One region of the Candidatus Clostridium radicumherbarum genome, then DNA from elsewhere that is predicted to be linked to it. Evidence: a T-box and tRNA genes for the amino acid it is inferred to sense, from the RefSeq annotation. Region 1 holds a T-box; the other regions hold tRNA genes.
The links. The T-box of region 1 lies ahead of leuS (leucine--tRNA ligase). A T-box ahead of a tRNA ligase gene usually reads a tRNA of that ligase, here a tRNA-Leu.
Positions count from the first base shown of each region.

Region 2: it has a tRNA-Leu gene. The T-box ahead of leuS (leucine--tRNA ligase) is inferred to sense a tRNA for this amino acid. The anticodon was not compared.
Region 3: it has a tRNA-Leu gene. The T-box ahead of leuS (leucine--tRNA ligase) is inferred to sense a tRNA for this amino acid. The anticodon was not compared.
Region 4: it has a tRNA-Leu gene. The T-box ahead of leuS (leucine--tRNA ligase) is inferred to sense a tRNA for this amino acid. The anticodon was not compared.

Region 1 is NZ_JBJHZY010000002.1:114,321-117,507, forward strand. Features, by position in the region: gene ACJDUH_RS10365 (HD domain-containing protein) at 1-18, opposite strand, end outside; gene ACJDUH_RS10370 (DUF6106 family protein) at 205-696, shown strand; T-box leader at 800-1,023, shown strand; gene leuS (leucine--tRNA ligase) at 1,156-3,187, shown strand, end outside.
Region 2 is NZ_JBJHZY010000001.1:1,398,103-1,401,289, forward strand. Features, by position in the region: gene ACJDUH_RS06595 (acyl-CoA dehydratase activase) at 1-576, shown strand, start outside; gene ACJDUH_RS06600 (hypothetical protein) at 638-799, shown strand; gene ACJDUH_RS06605 (CPC_1213 family protein) at 889-1,023, shown strand; gene ACJDUH_RS06610 (hypothetical protein) at 1,038-1,160, shown strand; tRNA gene ACJDUH_RS06615 (tRNA-Leu) at 1,313-1,394, opposite strand; gene glsA (glutaminase A) at 1,560-2,477, shown strand; gene aroC (chorismate synthase) at 2,567-3,187, shown strand, end outside.
Region 3 is NZ_JBJHZY010000001.1:1,404,201-1,407,387, forward strand. Features, by position in the region: gene polA (DNA polymerase I) at 1-258, shown strand, start outside; gene coaE (dephospho-CoA kinase) at 277-891, shown strand; gene ACJDUH_RS06640 (lytic transglycosylase domain-containing protein) at 881-1,456, shown strand; tRNA gene ACJDUH_RS06645 (tRNA-Leu) at 1,666-1,748, shown strand; gene ACJDUH_RS06650 (GNAT family N-acetyltransferase) at 1,915-2,424, shown strand; cyclic di-AMP (ydaO/yuaA leader) riboswitch at 2,475-2,678, shown strand; gene ACJDUH_RS06655 (C40 family peptidase) at 2,683-3,187, shown strand, end outside.
Region 4 is NZ_JBJHZY010000001.1:1,243,209-1,246,395, forward strand. Features, by position in the region: gene ACJDUH_RS05880 (transglutaminase-like domain-containing protein) at 1-1,500, shown strand, start outside; tRNA gene ACJDUH_RS05885 (tRNA-Leu) at 1,502-1,586, shown strand; gene ACJDUH_RS05890 (N-acetylmuramoyl-L-alanine amidase family protein) at 1,661-2,677, shown strand; gene ACJDUH_RS05895 (Cof-type HAD-IIB family hydrolase) at 2,772-3,187, shown strand, end outside.

The sequences.
Region 1 (3,187 bases):
ATATTTATCCAGGCTCATAGTTAACCTCCTCTTTGTTTAATATTTATAATTTTTTAAGTTTCAATATTAGCTTAGTTACTTTGTAATATCAATTATATCATAGCTGCTATATAATTATTAAAATAAATCGAATATTATATTTTTTTATTAAAAATAATGTTATAATTACTTTAAATATCATTGCAATTGAGAGGAGTAGTAACATTGGATAATTTTTATGAACAACTTGCTGCAACCTATAAGACAGGTACGTACAAGCTTTTAAATGCTTGTGTTTATTTTTTTGGTGCACTTGCAGTCATATCAATGGCAGTAATTCCTGTTTTTATTTTAAGTTTATTAATAGCTATAGCCTGTTTTTTTGGAAAAAAGAAACTTTATGTAGAATATGAGTATGCTTTTACTAATGGAGAAATAGACATTGATAAAATTGTAGAAATGAAAAAAAGAAAAAGAGTAATGAATTTTCAAATAAAAGAAGTTGAGCTGTTAGCGCCTGAAAACAGCTATTATGTTAAAGATTTTTTAAATGTACCTAATGATATTGTAAGCTGCTATCCTAAAACTACAGACAAGGATATATACGTTGCCATGATAACAGGTGGAAATAAAAGAGTTAAATTAAGATTTACTCCAGATGAGGAATTTTTGAGCTTATGCTTTAAATATAACCCTAGAGCAGTTAAAAAGAGCTGACTTTAATGTAAATTTAAGTTTTTATTAATACCTTGCATTTTTATAACTTTTCTAATTACTTAATCATTGACATAAAGCAAAACTTAGAATATAATGTTATAAAATATGAGCTTTGAACAGGAATAGTAATTTAAAAGCATACTAAGAGAGCTGTTGGCTGGTGCAAAACAGTGTTTGATTCTAAATGAACTCGCCTGGGAGCATACTTACAGAAAAGTAAGTACGGTAAATCCGTTATCTTTTTAAGTGAAACATAAACCTTCCATTTTTATTTATGTTTATGTTTAATTAGAGTGGTACCGCGAAACAATAACTTTCGTCTCTTAGTGAGATGAAGGTTTTTTTATTTATTAGCTAAGTATAGGAGGTTAAAGCCCTAAATGGGCTTTAACGAATAATTATCGAATGGAACGAGAGAGCCTAATTGCTCAGTCGTAACCACTAAAGGGAGGAATTAGAATGGCAAATTATAGTACAGCCATAGATAAAAAATGGCAAAAAAAATGGGAAGAAACAGAGCTTTACAAGTTTGATTATAAAAATGAGAAGAAAAAATTATATGTACTTGAAATGTTCTCTTATCCATCAGGCAGTAACCTTCATGCAGGACACTGGTTTAATTATGGTCCTGTAGATTCCTGGGCAAGAATGAAAAGGATGCAGGGCTATAATGTGTTTCAACCAATGGGCTTTGATGCTTTTGGCCTTCCTGCTGAAAATTATGCAATTAAAACAGGAATTCATCCAAAGGACTCAACATTAAAAAATATTGAAACCATGGAAAGGCAGCTTAAAGCCATGGGAGCCATGTTTAATTGGGATAATGAAGTTGTTACATGTTTACCCGAATATTATAAATGGACTCAATGGGTATTTTTAAAGCTTTATGAAAAAGGCTTGGCTTATAGAAAAAAGGCCCCTGTTAATTGGTGCCCTAGCTGTAACACAGTACTTGCAAATGAACAGGTAGTTGATGGACATTGTGAACGCTGCGATACTGAGGTTACAAAGAAGGATCTTACCCAATGGTTCTTAAAAATAACTGATTATGCAGATGAACTTTTAGATAAATTAGATACCTTGGATTGGCCTGAAAAAACTAAAGCTATGCAGAAGCATTGGATAGGCAGATCTACCGGTGCTGAGGTTAATTTTAAGGTTTGTGATTCTGACCTTGATTTTAATGTTTTTACTACTAGAGTTGATACCCTATTTGGTGTTACCTATGTGGTTCTGGCTCCAGAAAATGAGCTTGTAGATAAACTTACCACATCTGAAAACAAGGATGCAGTTGAGGAATATAAAGAAAATGCCAGAAAGCAAACTGATATAGAAAGACAATCCCTAACTCGTGAAAAGACAGGAGTATTTACTGGAAGTTTCGCAACAAATCCCATTAATGGAAGAAAGGTTCCAATTTGGGTTGCTGATTATGTGTTGGCTACTTACGGAACTGGCGCAGTTATGGCTGTTCCTGCTCATGATGAAAGAGATTTTGAATTTGCAACAAAATTCAAACTGCCTATTGAAAGAGTTATTGAAGGTGGAGATAGCCTTCCATTTACAGAATACGGAAGACTGGTAAACAGTGGAGAATTTAATGGTTTAACCACAGAAGAAGCTAAAAAGGCAATTGTCAATAAGCTTGAATTATCTTCCTTAGGTTCTTCAAAGGTAAATTATAGACTGAGAGATTGGCTTGTTTCAAGACAGAGATATTGGGGTGCACCTATTCCTGTAGTTCATTGTGAACACTGTGGAATAGTTCCAGTTCCTGAAGATCACCTTCCAGTAGAATTACCTTATAATGTAGAATTCGCACCAGATGGCAAGTCTCCACTTGCTAAAAGTGATGAATTTATGCATACCACTTGCCCAAAATGCGGCGGTGAGGCTCTAAGGGATCCTGATACCCTTGATACCTTTGTAGATTCTTCCTGGTATTTCTTAAGATATGCAGATAATAAAAACGTTGAAGAAGCCTTCAATTCAGAGCTGATTAATGAAATACTACCTGTAGATAAATATGTTGGTGGACCTGAACATGCTTGTATGCATCTTTTATATGCTAGATTTGTTACAAAGGCTCTTAGAGACATGGGATACTTAAACTTTGATGAACCCTTCCTTTCACTTACTCACCAAGGTTTAATACTTGGGCCAGACGGCCAAAAGATGAGTAAATCTAAGGGTAATACTATAAATCCTGACGATTATATTTCAGAATATGGCTCAGATGTTTTTAGAATGTATCTTATGTTTGGCTTTGGCTATACAGAAGGAGGAGCATGGAGTGATGATGGCTTAAAAGCCATTGCAAGATTTGTGGATAGAATTGAAAGATTGCTTGAGTCTTCAAGAGAAGTAATCAATGCAAAGGACAATAAAACTACTATAGACAAAGCTGAAAAAGAATTAAATTTCTGGAGACATTCAGCAATTAAAGGTGTAACGGAAGATTCAGAAATACTTCAATTTAATACTGCCATAG
Region 2 (3,187 bases), on a different contig from region 1:
GCAGAAAGACTGGAAATACCTATAGAAAAGTTCGGTAATTATGCAATGCTGTCAGAGAATCCTGTTAGAATCGCAGGAAGATGTGCCGTTTTTGCTGAATCAGATATGATACATAAACAGCAGCTTGGATATAATGAGGCTGATATTATTGCAGGGCTCTGTAAAGCCTTAGTTAGAAATTATTTAAATAATGTTGCAAAGGGTAAAACCATACAAAGCAAAGTTATCTTTCAAGGAGGTGTCGCTGCAAATATTGGAATCAAGGATGCCTTTGAAAAGGAACTTGGCATGAAGGTGATTGTACCTAAGCACTATAATATGATGGGAGCCATTGGAGCAGCAATACTTGCAAGTGAAGCAGTAGCAAAGAAAAAATACAGCTTATTCAGAGGGTTAAGTTTAGCAGAAAAGGAAGTCTACTCAAGAAGCTTTGAGTGTGAGGGCTGCACCAACAATTGTGAGATTTCAGAAATAAAGGATGAGAAAAACATTTTGGGCTATTTTGGAGATAGATGTAGTAAGTGGTCAAACATTTTAAAAACAAAAGATGATAATGAAAAAAAAGCTATAGTATAAATTTAAATTAATTGTAAATCCTATGGTTAACTTATTCCCACTTATAAAGGAGATTAAACTTATGGATGATCAAGAAAATTTAAAAATTAAGGAGAAAAACAATTATTTAAATCCATCTGATATAGTTAACGGAACTGCAAATTTATACGAAATTAAAGAAAAAGAAATGGAAGCAGCACTTAAAGATATTTATAGGGAAATAGGATACATGGAAATGGATTAAAAAATAGTCTTTTGGCTCTTTTTTCGAATTACTTATACACATAAAAGATATTACATTGGAAAATCTAATATATGAAAGGGGAGTTTATTATGAGTGGAAAAAACAATATTAGGAAAACTCAAAATAACAAAAAGGAAGACGGAGATTTTAAAAAGAAAAATATATCACATGACCCTATAGCTGAAAGTGCTAAGGCACTTCATAACGAAGTGGGCATTAGATAAAAAGGAGAAGTATCATGAGTCATAAAGAAACAAAAAAATCAACAAAAAAAGAAAACAAAAAGCCCTCTAAGCCTGAATTAATTCAGGAGGATGAAATGGAAAAACATAAAACAAAGGGATTAAATAGGGGTGTATAAATATGACAAAGGAAAAAAATAAACATAAGGCAAAAAATAAAGAGCCCAATAGAGTAAGTATAAGTGAAGAAAAGGATGATAAAGGACCTAGAAGAAAAAAAGTAACAGATGAATTTTAAATAAAAACCCTGTACAAATGTACAGGGTTTTTATGGTGCCGGTGGCCGGACTCGAACCGGCACGGTTTCCCGCATGATTTTGAGTCATGTGCGTCTGCCATTCCGCCACACCGGCAAAATTACATTACTAATATTAGCATAGCTTCATAAAAAAATCAATAAAATATTTTAATTGTCATTTATAATTTAAATAAAATACAATAAAGGTCTTTATTATATTTCTGATTTAATGTAAAATAATGAGGAATTAAAGGTTAATTTATAAAAATCGGAGGCAGCAATGAACAAACTGTTAGAAGCAATTATTGAAAATAATAGACATTTTACTATAAATGGGAAAGTAGCATCTTACATACCTGAACTAATTAAGGCAAATCCAGATGCTCTAGGGATTTCAGTTATAACCTTAGATGGTGAAGAATACTTTGCCGGAGATTACAACACAAAGTTTTCAATACAGAGTATTTCTAAAATTATAAGCTTAATGTTAGCTTTAATTGATAATGGCCGTGATAGAGTTTTTTCAAAAGTAGGTGTTGAACCAACGGCGGATGCATTTAATTCTATCATTAACTTAGAAACAAAAAAAATTCAAAAACCCCTTAATCCTATGATAAATGCAGGTGCCATAGCGACAGTTTCCTTGATTTCAGGAAAAACTGGACAGGAGACCTTTGATAGAATTTTAAACTTTACAAGAAAAATTACTGGAAATCCTACTATAGATTTTAATGAAGAAGTTTATAAATCCGAAAAAATTACTGGTGATAGAAATAGAGCATTAGCTTATTTTATGAAGAGTATGGGAGTCATCGAACCTGAGGTAGAAGCTGTCCTTGATGTTTATTTTAAACAATGTTCCATAGAAGCTACCTGTAAAGATATAGCTAAAATAGGTGCAGTACTTGCAAATGATGGTATACTACCCTGGAGCGGAGAAAAGGTGGTACCAAGAAATGTTGCCAGAATTGTAAAAACAATTATGGTAACCTGTGGTCTTTACGATGCTTCCGGAGAATATGCAGTTGAAGTTGGAGTTCCTTCAAAAAGCGGAGTTGGTGGAGGAATTTTAGCTGCAGTTCCAGGTAGAATGGGTATCGGTGTTTATGGACCTGCCCTTGATTTAAAAGGAAATAGTGTTGGTGGTATTAAGGTTTTAGCGGAATTATCACGGGAACTAGATTTAAGCATATTTTAAATGAAGCCTATTAGGCTTCATTTTGCTATAAAATTAAAGTTTGCTGAAAATTATAGCTTTGTAATATTTTAATAAACAAGGAGGCAAATATGTTGAAGTATTTAGATGCAGGTGAATCGCATGGCAAAGCCTTAGTGGCTGTAATAGAAGGGCTGCCTTCCAATTTTAATATAGATATAGATTACATAAATAATGAATTAAAACGAAGACAAAGTGGCTATGGAAGAGGAGCTAGGATGTTAATCGAAAAGGATAAAGTAGAGATTTGGTCTGGAATGAGAGGAACTTATACTACTGGAAATCCTTTAACCATGGTTATATATAATAGAGATTATGAAAACTGGAAGGAAAAACTAGGTAAAAGGGCAAATGAAAATGAGGCTATTACAATTCCTAGGCCGGGCCATGGAGACTTAGTTGGATATATAAAATATAATACCGGAGATATAAGAGACGTAATAGAAAGAACTTCTGCAAGAGAAACTGCAATGAGAACGGCTGTTGGTGCTCTTTGTAAGGATATGCTTAGAGAACTAAATATTATTGTAAGAAGTAAAGTAAACAGTATAGGAAATATTTGTGATGTAAATACATATTTGTTTGATAATAAGAATTATGAAAAAATAGAAGAAAGTGAAGTAAGATGTTATAATAATGAAATAGAGGATAGAATTAAGAAAGAAATTGATATTTGTAAAGCCGCAGGGGAA
Region 3 (3,187 bases), on a different contig from region 1:
ATGAATACACCTATTCAAGGAAGTGCAGCAGATATAATAAAACTTGCTATGATTAATGTTGCAAAGAAATTAAAAGACTTAAAATTAAAAAGTACTTTAATTTTACAAGTCCATGATGAGCTTATTCTTAATGTATATAAAGATGAACTTAAAGAAGTTGAAGCTTTAGTAAAGACAGAAATGGAAAATGTTGCTGATCTTAAAGTTCCACTTGAGGTAGATATAAATGTCGGTAAGGATTGGTATGATGCCAAATAAATTTAATTAGGTGAAGCTATGATAAAGGTAGGATTAACTGGCGGCATAGGAAGCGGTAAAAGCACAGTGTCTAATTTTCTGAAAGAAAAAGGGATACCCATTATTGATGCAGATATTATATCAAGAGACATATTAATACTTTACCCTGAAGTTGTTGGTAATATTAGGAAGGAATTTGGCTCTGAATTTTTTGATGATAAAGGCCTTCTTAAAAGAAGAGAACTTGGTAACTTCGTTTTTAAAAATACTGAAGGAAAATTAAAATTAGAAGCATTAACTATACCTTATATTATTAAAGAGATATTCTTAAAAATTGAAAAATACAAGGATGAAGGATTTAAAATGTGCATTGTTGATGCTCCTACACTAATTGAAACAGGTCTATATAAGGCTATGGATTTTAATATTTTAGTTTGGGTAGACTTAAATACGCAAATAGAGAGAGTTGTTAAGCGAGATAATTTAAATTTAGATGATGTAAAAAACAGAATAAATGCCCAAATACCACTAGAGGATAAAAAGAAGTATGTTAACTTTATAATTGATAATAGAAGCAGTATTGAGGCTACAATGAAACAAGTAGATAAGGTTTTGCAAGAAATATATAGTTCAGAGGTAAGATATGAAACATAGAGGTCTGTTTACTGTATTTGTTATATTACTGCTTGTGATTCTAATTGTAGAGTTTAGCAATATTTCAAAAATTCTCTATCCCTTTAATTATGTAGATTCTATTAATAAATATTCAAAAAAATATAATTTAGATCCTTATTTAATTTCTGCAGTTATTAAAACCGAAAGTAACTATAAATCAAGGGCTCTTTCTTCTAAGAATGCCTATGGATTAATGCAAATAACTCCAGATACAGCTGAATGGGCGGCAAAACAGATGAAGCTTGATGATTATAAAAATGAAAAGCTGTTTGATCCAGATTATAATATTAATATGGGCTGCTGGTATTTAGATAACTTAAAAAAAGAATTCAATGGGAATATGGATTTGGTTTTGGCTGCCTATAATGGTGGAAGAGGAAATGTTGAAAAGTGGTTAGCTGATTCAGAACATTCAAAGGATGGTGTGAGTCTGCATTACATACCCTTTAAAGAGACGGATAAATATATTAAGAGAGTAAAGGTAAACTACAATATTTATAAATTTTTATATAAAAATAAATTTACAAGTGATGTTATAAAATAATAGAACAACATAAAAAGGTGGAAAGAATTATTCTTTGCCACCTTTTTATGTTGTAATTCTATTTGGAACATAATGAAATGTTGTATACTATGACATTATCAGAGATCAAATATATTGTATTTGTGTAGTTTTAAATTATTATTGACGGATTAGCAAAGGAGGTAGTATAATAACTGATGTAACATAGCTAATAAATAGAATATAAGTATGCAGGAGTGGCGGAATTGGCAGACGCGCACGTTTGAGGGGCGTGTGGGAGACCGTACGGGTTCAAGTCCCGTCTTCTGCACCATTAAATGGCATGTACATAAGTAATAACTTATGTACATGCCATTTAATTTATAGTTATTTATTATAAACAAGTAATAACTTATATGGATACCATTAATTATAATTTAATATTAAAAAAGGATTTTACTTCATTTTGTAGAATTAAGTTATTGATGTGAGGTGAATTTATGTTTGATGTAGATTTTTATATAGAAGATATATCTGTTTCTAGTATAGAAAAAGAGGACGTTATATTAGTACAGCATTGGATAAATAATCAATATATAAATAGTGAGAACGAGAAACCTCTAATGTTTAATGATTTTTATGAAAGATTTTTAGAATATTATGTTAGTGAAAATGAGTTTTTCTTAAAAATTGAAATGGAAGATAAACTGATTGGTGTAATTAAAGGCAGAATAGAATTTAAAAATATTAATGAAGTTTGGCTGTGGTATTATTTATTAGACAAAGACTATAGAAATAAAGGCATAGGCAGCAAAATTATAGAGGCTATGATTAAATACTTTAATGTAGAGCTAGGCATATTTGATTTTTATGCTGTAGTAAGCGAGAGAGATACAGATATTTATAATTTTTGGAAGAAAAGTAGTTTTAAAAAGATAAGAGTCTCAAAAGACTTTTTTAACATATCTGGAGAAGATATGGATATGATAATTTTAAAATTTCAAGGTTAAAGTTGTTAATTTATTAATTAACATTGACACATCAGCAGTATTAGTAATATAATAATTAAGAGCTGAATCCCGTTTTTACAAAAAATGGGTACGGAGGAACCAATATATGCAGGGGTTAATCTGATTTCTATAATATATAGAAAACTAGGTATTATCCAGTTAGGAATGACATGAATGTATGTTATAAGTCTTATCAGTAGGGAACCTTCACCCGAACCCGTCAGCTAACTCCGGAAGCAAACAGAAGGGGGGAAACAAATGAAGTACTCTATAGCCAAACCGCTATTATTTGCGGCAGCTTTAGTGGCGTTTGGTATTTCTGCCAGGTTTAACGGATATAGCGTTAAGGCAGATGCAGCAATCAAAGATCAACCAAACGTGGTTGTTCGATCAGCAAGCTTAAATACGGACAAGGTAATTAAAGTCCCACAAAAAACTGAACAAAAAACCAGTTCCACAAAAAATAAAACCTTAAGCAGAAACAATGGTAGTGGAATAACTGGAACTGCTCCAGCTTCAGCAGGAAGCAGTAGTGTAGTTTCTTATGCATATAAGTTTCTAGGGAAACCATATGTATGGGGAGCATCAGGACCTAATGCATTTGATTGTTCAGGATTTACAGCTTATGTCTATAGAGCATTTGGTGTTGGACTCGGTCACTACACTGGAACACAGTTTGGTAGTGGTCAATCAGTAAGTAAAGGTAATTTAGCACCAGGAGATCTAGTATTCTTTAACACCTACGGTTCAGTTTCACATGTAG
Region 4 (3,187 bases), on a different contig from region 1:
TCTTTTTCGGGTTATAACAAAAATGGAAACAAACTTGGGGGGCCAGTAACAGTTGATAAAAACCTTGCTTTTAGGGTTAAAAGTGATGGCACATATTATCTTAAAGGTGATGTAAAGGACTTTTATAATGGATTTAATTGGTCTAATAGTAATGTTAAGTATTATCTGCAGAGCGATAAGAACATGTCAATGTTTCAAGATAATTTTTCTAAGAGCTTTATAGGTGAAAGTAAGTCTTTAACAATATATCCTGAAGGTTTAAACAGCTCTACTTTATTTACGCCTGAATATGCCTATAATGCAGTAGTAGAGAAAGGTAATATCTTCTATGATGATATCCCAACCTTTGTAACGAGCAGCGTTGTGAAAAAACCCTATCAAATTAGTTTTTATAAATTAAATGGCTATGGATTAAATATCCATGATTATGGTATTAGTACTGATAAAAATGAAGTAGGAACCCTATATTATAATGATTGGTATAAGAAGTATCTAGAGCTGCCTGATAATCTAAGCTCAAGAATATATGATTTAGTTTATTCTCTAACAAAAGATAAAAAGTATAATTATGAAAAGATTCAAGCAATAAATAACTACTTAAAATCAAATTATAAATATAGTTTAAAGGTTTCTAATGTACCAGATGGGCAAGAATTCCTTGATTATTTTTTATTTACAGAGAAAAAGGGGTACTGTACTTACTTTGCAACAGCAGAAACCATTATGTGCAGAATTGCAGGCATTCCAGCTAGATATGTGGAAGGCTTTAATATGGTAAATGAAAAAGACAACAATGGCTTATATGAGGTTAAAAATGAAGATGCCCATGCATGGACTGAAGTTCTTTACATGCAGACTCCTACATCAGGACTCTGGTATACAGTTGATGCAGTTCCAAATGCTGTTGAATACATTCACAAGGAAGAAGAGGCTGACAAAGGTAGTATTTTTACACAAAACGGTAATGCCAATAACGGAAAACAGGCTCCAAGTAAAGGAGCTAAAGAAGAGGCAGGAGATATTGGTGCTAATACTTCAAAAAAAGGAATAAACCAAAGTATATTGTATATTATTTATGCAATTTTACTAATTATATTATTAAACTTACTATTTATTTTTAACTTTAAAATTAAGAAACATGCTATATTGAAGAAGCCCAGTATAGTTCCTCTATATAAATATTCACTAGAAAGGGTTGAAGCTTTAGGTATTAAAAAGCCAGAAACTTTGACAGATCTGGAGTTTATTGATTCATTAGAGAGTGTACTTTCATTAAAGTTAAAGGAAATATGTAAGCTAGCCTATGACGAATACTTCGGCGGCATAGGTGTGCAGGAATTTAACAGAGAAGATTTTTTTAAGTTTATTGAAAGCTATCTAGCAAAAAGACAAAATAAATTTATTTATTTCATAAAAAAATATTACTATATAGGTAAAATCTCTTTAATTAGAAACAAAATTATGATATTATATAAGAGTATTAAAAATATTAACACATAACGCAGAAGTGCTGGAATTGGCAGACAGGCTGGTCTCAGAAGCCAGTGTTTAACCACGTGTGGGTTCAAATCCCATCTTCTGCACCAATTTAAAAATAATTACCACTGATAAGCATTTATCGGTGGTATTAATTTAAATAAACATAATTGGAAGGTGGGATATGAATAATAAACTAGAAAGTATAAAAAAATTAACTTTGAGCTGTTTTATTTTTTTAGCAATAAGTATTAATTTGATTTATGCAATTAACATCCGTATGCATAGTACAAGCAATTCTCAAGTCATTAAAATGGTATTAGCTGCTGGTAACCAGGGAAATATCTCTATTTCAGAGAGCAGTTATTTTAAAAAATACATTATTAGCTGCGATAGAGAAATTGAAAAATTAAACTTAGAAGACAATAAAGATTATATTAACATCAACCTAAAAAAGGATGAGGCAGAAAGTATAAATCTTAATGGAGACAAGAAATTACAAGACCAGGATCTTGGTTATAACATTACAAAAGATGGTTACATTCTAAAGATTAAAAAAAAGCTAGAGCATAATAATTTTGTAAGTATTGATAGGAACAATAAGAAAAATATTATTATTCTTATTTCAAAAGTGGACAAGCCTTTTACTCATAGTGTTGTAATTGATCCAGGCCACGGCGGTGTTGATAAGGGAGCCAATTATGGCAGTTTATATGAGAAGGATATCAATTTAAAGATTGCAAATTACGCTGCTGATCAGCTTGAATTCAGCGGCATTAAAGTAATTTTAACAAGAGATGAAGACAAATTATTACCACTTAAAGAAATTGGAGATATTACAAATTCGTCTTTAGCTGATATCTTTGTATCAGTACATGTTAATGAGAACAAAGAGAGTAAATACTGTGGTGTTTCTAGTTATTATTATGATCCTAATGGATTTCAAACTGAAGAAAGAATTAGACTTGCAAAAACTATGCAAAGTGAACTTGTGAAAAGCGATTCTTGGAAGAATGTAGGTATTCTTAGACAGAACTTTGCAGTATTAAGATATAGCAATATACCTAGTGTACTTTTAGAATGTGGATTTATAAGTAATACCGAAGATAGAAATAAATTAACTCAGGATAATGTTCTTAGAAATTATGGAGATAATATAGCTAAGGGAGTTATTAAATATTTTCAGAAAAATAATAACTAATTTAACACGGGTTATTCCCGTGTTTTTGTTTTGAAGCAATATTTTTGCTATAATATATTACATATGAACTAACGAAGGAGGCAGATATTTAAAGATGATTAAGCTGTTATGTATGGATATGGATGGTACACTTTTAAATACCAGAGGTGAGATAAGTAAAAAAAACTTAGATACTATTAAAAAAGCTCATGACAAAGGTGTAAAAGTTACTATTTGTACAGGAAGAATATTCACTTCAGCTAGATATTTTGCTGATTTAATAGGAATAAAGGTTCCTATCATTGCTACAAATGGATCCTACATTCGTGAAAAGGACAGAGATGAAATAATATATAAAGCTGTACTTGGTAAGAGAAAATGTGAAGAGGTCTTAAATGTTCTTAGGAAGTATAAAATTTACCCACATTTTAATTCTCCCAATACTGTTTTTACAGAAAAAATAATATATTCATCACAAAGCTATGCCAATATGAATAAGACACTGCCAAAGGACAGGCAAATAGATATACA